DNA from 2 places in the Peribacillus sp. BM1 genome. Region 1 is predicted to be linked to the other one. Evidence: predicted binding sites of a transcription regulator. Region 1 holds the regulator's gene; the other holds the start of a gene.

Evidence for each region. Region 1 encodes CtsR, which represses protease genes until heat stress. Its sites were predicted from a motif close to ATGGTCAATAAAGGTCAAACA; they were not measured.
Region 2: clpP (ATP-dependent Clp endopeptidase proteolytic subunit ClpP) is a predicted target of CtsR. The motif match lies at 2,154-2,174, and genes of this name have one in related genera.

What each region holds. Positions count from the first base shown of each region.
Region 1 is NZ_CM155259.1:1,123,906-1,128,337, reverse strand. Features, by position in the region: gene clpC (ATP-dependent protease ATP-binding subunit ClpC) at 1-738, opposite strand, end outside; gene mcsB (protein-arginine kinase McsB) at 753-1,829, opposite strand; gene mcsA (protein-arginine kinase activator protein McsA) at 1,826-2,383, opposite strand; gene AC1MGI_RS05440 (CtsR family transcriptional regulator) at 2,405-2,866, opposite strand; rRNA gene rrf (5S ribosomal RNA) at 3,344-3,459, opposite strand; rRNA gene AC1MGI_RS05430 (23S ribosomal RNA) at 3,527-4,432, opposite strand, start outside.
Region 2 is NZ_CM155259.1:589,176-593,607, reverse strand. Features, by position in the region: gene whiA (DNA-binding protein WhiA) at 1-899, shown strand, start outside; gene AC1MGI_RS02970 (HPr family phosphocarrier protein) at 916-1,173, shown strand; gene AC1MGI_RS02965 (hypothetical protein) at 1,177-1,314, shown strand; gene clpP (ATP-dependent Clp endopeptidase proteolytic subunit ClpP) at 1,476-2,084, opposite strand; tRNA gene AC1MGI_RS02955 (tRNA-Arg) at 2,377-2,448, shown strand; gene rpoN (RNA polymerase factor sigma-54) at 2,734-4,059, shown strand; gene AC1MGI_RS02945 (glutaredoxin family protein) at 4,076-4,333, shown strand.

The DNA of each region.
Region 1 (4,432 bases):
AGTTCCCATATCAAGTGTCATAACGCGCTTGTCACGAAGAATTTCTGGAACCTCATTATTAATAATTTGTTGAGCAAGTCCTTCTGCAATTGCTGTTTTACCCACTCCCGGTTCTCCGATTAGGACTGGGTTATTTTTTGTACGACGACTTAGCACTTCGATCACACGTTGGATTTCTTTACTGCGGCCAATGACCGGGTCCAGACTTCCTTCACGTGCAATTGCGGTTAAATCACGGGCTAAACCATCTAGGGTTGGCGTACTGGCATTTGCTGATGCAGCACCCTGATGACCACCAGACTCATTGCTCCCTAGCAGTTGTAGTACTTGCTGACGTGCTTTATTCAAACTTACTCCAAGATTATTAAGAACACGGGCAGCGACGCCTTCTCCTTCACGGATTAACCCTAGCAGAACATGCTCAGTACCAACATAAGAATGTCCAAGTTTTCGTGCTTCATCCATAGAAAGCTCAATGACCTTTTTAGCTCTTGGGGTATAATGAATCGTTTGAGCCTTCTCTTGACCGCGGCCAATTAAGTTTTCTACTTCTTTTTGAATTTTATCTGAGCCAAGCCCCAGTGCGTATAGTGCCTTTGCAGCAATACCTTCTCCTTCACGAACGAGACCTAAAAGAATATGTTCGGTTCCAATATTATTATGTCCCAAACGAATAGCTTCTTCTTGGGCTAATGCTAATACTTTTTGAGCTCTCTCAGTAAATCGTCCAAACATCATAGGATAATTCCTCCTTAAGAATTTTCAATTTGGGCTGAATCTAACCGTTCACGTATTAACGAAGCGCGGCGAACATCTCTTTCATATGGTTGTAACGGTCCACCTGCATACTTTTGTAAAAATCCTGGCTGCGTTAAAATCATTAATTCATTCATTACACTTTTTTCTATATTTTTTATATACCCTAAATCGATACCTAAACTAACATCTGATATACATGTAGCAGCTTCTATTGATTCAATAATCCTTGCATTCAATAAAACTCCAAGAGAACGATATACTCTATCTTCTAATTGTATGTGAGAGGTTTTAACTAATGCTTCTCTGGCAGACCTTTCTTGTGCAATGATTTGTTGAACAACACTAGTCAAGTCTTCCACAATATCTTTCTCTGATTTTCCAAGTGTAATCTGGTTTGATATCTGAAAAATATTACCTACTGCACTACTGCCCTCCCCATACATTCCTCTGACAACAAGACCTAATTGGTTAATTGCTGGGATAATTTTGTTAATTTGACGAGTCAGGACTAGACCCGGTAGATGCATCATAACTGACGCTCTTAAGCCTGTTCCTACATTTGTTGGACAGCTTGTTAAATAGCCCCTCTCTTCATCGTACGCATAATCAATCTGCTGCTCCACCCAATCATCATATTTATTAGCTACTTCCAAGGCTTCTGTTAACTGCAAACCAGATACCATGCATTGAATCCGGATATGCTCTTCTTCATTCACCATAATACTAATTTCCTCATCTTCAGATAGCAGACAAGCAGCGTACAAGGAATCTTCGGCTAAATTAGGACTGATCAAGTGTTTTTCAACCAATACCTGTCTTTCTAGAGGTTCAAGCTTCTCTAATTCGAAAAGCTCCAAATTTCCCACTACAGTGGCATTTGACTTTTCTAGCTTTTCCTTTACTAACTCCATAATTTCGTTGGCTTCTTCCTTGTTGTATATAGTTGGGAATTTATAATCCCTGAAGTTTCTCGCCAATCTAATTCTGGAGCTTCGAACAATATCTGCATCAGGACCAGCTTCATTCCACCAAGAGCTTTTTGCATTTTGCGCGAAGTGATCTAAAGTCATAGCTGGTTTCCCCTTTCCTCTGCAGCTGCTTCGTCACCTTTTTCAAGTAAACGTATTTGATCTCGCACCAAAGCTGCCTGTTCAAATTCTTCTTGATCAATGAGGGCTTTCAGTTCGCCTTTTAAATCCTGTATTTGTTTTCTAAGATGAATGCTCTCGCCTAATCTTTCTGGTATTTTCCCAACATGTGCAGTATTGCCGCCATGCACTCTTTTTAAAATAGGATCCAAACTATCTTTAAACGCCTCATAACATGTTGCACATCCAAATTTCCCAACATGGACAAATTCTTTAAACGTTAAATGACAATTCTTACACTTTAACTCTTCAACATGTGGAAACGTACTCGTTTTCTTTTGCTGAAGAAATGGTTCTATATTAAGTAAACCGGCCAATAAGTTGTTTATTGAAAATCCGTTTGCACCACTTTGCATAAATAAATCACCTTTTTCTTGTGCACACTTATCGCAAATATGGATTTCTTTCTTTTCACCATTAATAATTTTGGTGAAATGCAAAGCTGCTGGTCTTTGATTACATTCTTGACAAACCATTTTATCACCTCTGCCGGGTCTTTATTTATATTTTAAAGTGGTTAGCATTGCATTTAAAATGCTTGCCCTTAATTCATCACGTACAGGTAAATCGATATAAATCACAGAACGATCAATCACACTAAGCATGATTTTCGCCTCTCTATTAGAAATAATATCCTCATTCACAAGCCGTATAATAATATCTTCAGCTGCCGTTTGAGAAACTCTAGAACCAATTAACAACAGTAGTTGATCTATTAAATCCGCGTGGTCGTGTGTTTGAACCTTCATAATTCTAATGTAACCCCCACCACCGCGCTTACTTTCCACTAAGTAGCCTCGTTCAATGGTAAATCTCGTATTAATTACGTAATTTATTTGAGATGGTACACATTGAAACTTATCAGCTACTTCGCTTCTTTTAATTTCTAAAATGTCTTTCTGACTCATCTCGAGAACTTGTTTTAAATAACCTTCGATAATATCAGATATATTTTTCACTCGCCCTCCCCCATCCTGACTTTGACTATATTTGACTATCATTATACAACGAAAAACCATTTTTGCAACCTAGATGCATTTATTTTTTGATTATATAATCCATTATTTCCATTTGTTATGTATTTTAACTTGAAAATTAATTTTTTTAGTACTCAGTGATTTATTTAACCATAATGAAAGGTTGTACATGATTTTAAATTTTTGTTCGAAAAGAAAACTTTAAACAAATTTATAAAATTCAAACTTAAATCAAGGAGTTAGCCTTCAATACCAAGCAAAGCTTTAATCAATAAAAGTGGTGTGTAAAAAACACAATTCCTATAGTTAGTTTCAGGAAGAATGCTATTTATTGAGTATATATGTGTGAAATCAAAAAACTCAACTATAAATAGCTGAGTTTTTGATTTCGTAGCAACGCCTTAAACGGTTCATTTAAATTAAAAAGAGGCCAGCTATAAATAGCTGGCCTCTCAAATTGCTTGGCAACGTCCTACTCTCACAGGGGGAAACCCCCAACTACCATCGGCGCTAAAGAGCTTAACTTCCGTGTTCGGAATGGGAACGGGTGTGACCTCTTTGCTATCGCCACCAAACAATAAAGGAATATCATTCCTTCAAAACTAGATAATAAGAAGGTTTTTTGCTTTTTTCAAGAACAATAAGGTTAAGTCCTCGATCGATTAGTATCAGTCAGCTCCACATGTCGCCACGCTTCCACCTCTGACCTATCAACCTGATCATCTTTCAGGGATCTTACTAGCTTACGCTATGGGAAATCTCATCTTGAGGGGGGCTTCATGCTTAGATGCTTTCAGCATTTATCCCGTCCGCACGTAGCTACCCAGCGATGCTCTTGGCAGAACAACTGGTACACCAGCGGTGCGTCCATCCCGGTCCTCTCGTACTAAGGACAGCTCCTCTCAAATTTCCTGCGCCCACGACGGATAGGGACCGAACTGTCTCACGACGTTCTGAACCCAGCTCGCGTACCGCTTTAATGGGCGAACAGCCCAACCCTTGGGACCGACTACAGCCCCAGGATGCGATGAGCCGACATCGAGGTGCCAAACCTCCCCGTCGATGTGGACTCTTGGGGGAGATAAGCCTGTTATCCCCGGGGTAGCTTTTATCCGTTGAGCGATGGCCCTTCCATGCGGAACCACCGGATCACTAAGCCCGACTTTCGTCCCTGCTCGACTTGTAGGTCTCGCAGTCAAGCTCCCTTGTGCCTTTACACTCTACGAATGATTTCCAACCATTCTGAGGGAACCTTTGGGCGCCTCCGTTACATTTTAGGAGGCGACCGCCCCAGTCAAACTGCCCGCCTGACACTGTCTCCCGCCCCGATAAGGGGCGCGGGTTAGAATTTCAATACAGCCAGGGTAGTATCCCACCGACGCCTCGACCGAAGCTAGCGCTCCGGCTTCACAGGCTCCTACCTATCCTGTACAAGCTGTACCAAAATTCAATATCAGGCTGCAGTAAAGCTCCACGGGGTCTTTCCGTCCTGTCGCGGGTAACCTGCATCTTCACAGGTACTATAATTTCACCGAGTCTCTCGTTGAG
Region 2 (4,432 bases), 530 kb from region 1:
GCGGAAAAGCTGAATTATGCGCTTTAATTAGAATGAATGGATCGCTTTCGTTTTCGAATAAAAAACTTGTTGTAGATATTCAAACCGAAAATGCAGCGATTGCCAGAAGAATCTATACGCTCCTAAAGAAAAACTATAATGTGCAGATGGAATTGCTTGTTCGAAAGAAAATGAAGCTGAAGAAAAACAATGTCTACATTGTTCGTTTATCTTCTGGAGGGCAGGAAATACTGTCTAACTTAAAAATCGTTGGAAAAGGATTTGAATTTTATCATAGTATTGCACCAGAACTTATTGCCAAGAAGTGCTGTAAACGTGCTTACTTAAGAGGTGCTTTTCTAGCGGGGGGTTCTGTCAACAATCCGGAAACATCATCGTATCATTTAGAGGTTTACTCCATTTATAAAGAGCATAATGATGCACTTTGTGAGTTGATGAATGTATTTGGTCTCAAGGCGAAGACCCTTGAACGAAAAAAAGGGTATATCACCTATTTAAAAGAAGCTGAGAAAATAGCAGAGTTCCTGAATATTATTGGTGCTCACTCAGCGTTATTGCGGTTTGAAGATGTCCGGATTGTTCGCGATATGCGTAATTCCGTGAATCGGCTTGTGAACTGTGAAACGGCGAACTTAAATAAGACAATTGGTGCCTCCTTAAGGCAGGTAGAAAACATACGATATATTAAGGAAACGGTTGGTCTGGGTATTTTACCGGACAAACTCCGTGAAATTGCGGAACTTAGAGTGGCTTATCAAGATGTTACGTTAAAAGAGCTTGGGGAAATGGTTTCAGGTGGGAATATTAGCAAATCGGGAATTAATCACCGCTTACGAAAAATTGATGAAATAGCTGATAAAATGAGAGGCGGAGCAGGTCTCGTAGCCCAGAAGTTATAAAGAAGGAGGAAAAGATATGGTTGAGAAGCAAGTGGAGGTCCGCCTGAAGACAGGTCTTCAAGCAAGGCCAGCTGCCTTATTTGTACAAGAAGCAAACCGTTTTAAATCAGACGTATTCCTTGAAAAAGATGGAAGAAAAGTGAATGCCAAAAGTATTATGGGGTTAATGAGTCTTGCAATTGGGTCTGGAACGATCATTCAACTAATTGTGGATGGTAGAGATGAAGAAGAAGCCATTTGTGCCCTTCAACAATTTGTTGAGCAAGAAGCGTAAAGAATGATTAATCAAACAACGGAAATTACTGAAGTTGTTATGATGAAGGTGCTTAGAAACATGGCCGATTTACAGGTAAAGAGGAGAATATCCTTTCATGCTGCAAATTCACATGTGCTAGGCATCTTTTTGTATATGTAATCAAACATATTGGTATCTGTATTCTTGAAAATGGTGGTATATATTTAATTTAAAGGGTCGACCCTTATGAGACACCCTCTTATTGGGGTTTAGAAAACTCAATATAAAGGTAGCTTCTAAAAAAACGCCGAGCTAAATGCTTCGGCGTTTTTTAAGTACAATTATTTATCTAGAGCTTTCTTAACGTCATCTATACGAGTGATGACTTTGTCGATTAATCCGTATTCTAATGCTCGTTCAGCTGTCATGAAGTTATCGCGATCCGTATCTTTTTGAACAACCTCTATTGGTTGGCCTGTACGTTCGGAAAGAATTTCGTTCAATTTGTCCTTTAAGAACAAAATGCGTCTTGCGGCAATTTCAATTTCAGTTGCCTGACCTTGTGCTCCACCTAATGGTTGGTGAATCATCACTTCACTGTTTGGAAGAGAGAATCGTTTGCCTTTTTCACCAGCTGCTAGTAAGAAAGCGCCCATAGAAGCGGCCATTCCGATACAAACTGTTGAAACTTGAGGTTTGATATATTGCATGGTGTCATAGATGGCCATTCCAGAGGTAATGCTTCCTCCTGGGCTGTTAATGTACAATGTAATATCTTTATCAGGGTTTTCTGCCTCTAAGAACAATAATTGAGCTACAATTGAATTTGATACATTATCGTCAATTGCACTACCAAGCATGATGATTCTGTCTTTTAATAGACGGGAATAAATATCATATGCACGTTCCCCGCGACTTGTTTGTTCAATAACTGTAGGAATTAAATTCATGCTAATTTCCTCCTCTAAGTAAAAGTTATATCTCATAGGTAAATCCTTAATATATGTATGATACACTTCATGGTCAATTAAGGTCAAACAAAACAAATCGAAAGGAAGATGTTTCGTTCGACAAAAACCAAAAAGCTGTTTCTATAGCTCAAATTATGATATCTAGAGCTCGGATGTTAAGTTCTGTTTCCACGTTATCCATACTACCCAAATTTCTGTACTTTAAACCGTATTACCACTTGCAAACAATGTGAAACTGGCATATAATAAAATTTGTTGAAAAATTATTTCTGCCCTCGTGGTGCAACGGATAGCACGTAAGATTCCGGTTCTTGAGATGTGGGTTCGATTCCTGCCGAGGGCGTCATTAGTAAAAGACTGTCTCATAAGGGTCTGACTTTATATTCTACACACAGTATATCGTATTATACTGTATTTTGTAGGTATGCGGTCTGACCTTTTCTTTTTTTGAATAGATATAGAATGAGTAGATTTTAAGTGAATTATAGGGTTTAGCCGCAAGTTACTTCCTCGCTCTAAAGCCGAGATGGTCTTGGGGTATTAGGATATCTGTTTCGTAAGCGTTTCCATTTCATTTCACTATTCACTTGCATATTTATGGTGTAAAATGGTAAAGGGAGAGGGAGATATGGATATGAAGCCGGGACTCTATCAACAACAGGTTATGAAATTGACAATGACGCAAGAGTTAAGCCAGGCAATTGCATTACTTCAGTTTTCGACGCAAGAATTGTTAGTCTATTTAGAGACAAAGTGGCTGGAAAATCCTTTATTAACGATTGAGTCATCAGCAGTTTCCCACGAGTTACCAAGAGATCAATATAAGAGAAATCAGGTAAAGAATACAGGGATATCTTCTAATTGGATTGAACAGATTGGTGATGAAGCTCCTTCTCTTGAAAAATATTTGCTTGCCCAAATCGGTGTGGATGTGTTAAATAAAATAGAATTGAAAGCGTTTATCCATCTTATTCGTAACATGGATGAAAATGGGTACTTGCGGATAAGCTTGGAAAATGAAGCTGTTTCGGTTGGTCTATCTGTAAGCGCTGTATTTAAAGCCTTGGATATTCTGCAACAGCTCGAACCACACGGGATTGGTGCCAGAAATCTTCAAGAATGCCTGCTGATTCAAGTCCGTCAAGCTTGCGAAAGACCATTAGCGGAAAAGCTGCTTCGTACATACTTTTTGCCGTTTGTTGATAAAAAGTGGAAAGAGCTTACGAAAGAACTTGGAGTTTCTTTAAAAGAGATTCAAGATGAATTTGATTATATACAAACGCTAAACCCACGTCCTGGCGCCATATTCACTTCTGAGAAGCCGAGCTATATTGTACCTGATGTTGTCGTTGAATATAAAGATGGCAAGCTTTGTGTTGGTCAGTACGAAGGGAATACGCTGCAACTTCATGTGAATGAATCTTATTTGCAAAAAATGCAGAACCATCATGAGCCGAATGTAAATCGCTTTTTACAAGAAAAGTGGCAGGAGTATCAATGGCTGTCTAAAGGAATTCTTCAGCGGAAGGAAACTATATTACAAGTCATGAAAAAGATCGTGGAGAAGCAGCCTGAGTATTTTTTTCATGGTTTAGGCTTTCTTAAACCGATGACAATGAAGGAAATTGCAGAGAGCCTTGAAATCCATGAGTCGACAGTTAGTCGTGTGGTACGTGGCAAGTATGTCCAAACTTCATTTGGAACGGTTGAGATGCGGTCTTTCTTTAGCTCAGCTCTGCAATCAACGGAACAAGAAGATATATCAGGTACAAAGGTGAGAAATGCATTACAGTCAATTATAGAACTCGAAAATAAACAAAAACCACATTCTGATCAAGAGCTGGCAAAAATTCTTCGAGATGAGCATGGATTCGTTCTTTCACGTAGGACTGTAGCGAAATACCGTGAACAACTGGGGACCCCTTCTTCCGTAAAACGGAAAAGATATGAATGAAAAGGATGTATAGTACATGATACAAAATGAATGGATCTTATACACAAGAAACAATTGTCCGTTATGTGATAAGGCAAAGACGATTCTAGAGCGAATAAAACAAGATACTAACTTCAATTATAGGGAAATCGATATCTATACGGATGATGTGCTAACTGAACGGTATGGACTAATGATTCCAGTTATTGAATGGCAAGGAGAAATTGTACAGTATGGCCAAGTTGACGAAAGGAAATTACGTCAGTTTTGTAAAGTGGAAAAGAAACTTAAGTAGTAATTTCAAGTCAACTGAAAGGTAAATTAGACCTTATTCCGCATACCGGGCAGTAAGACCCTTGTTGATTGAGGTTCCGCTTTATATAAAAAATAAACT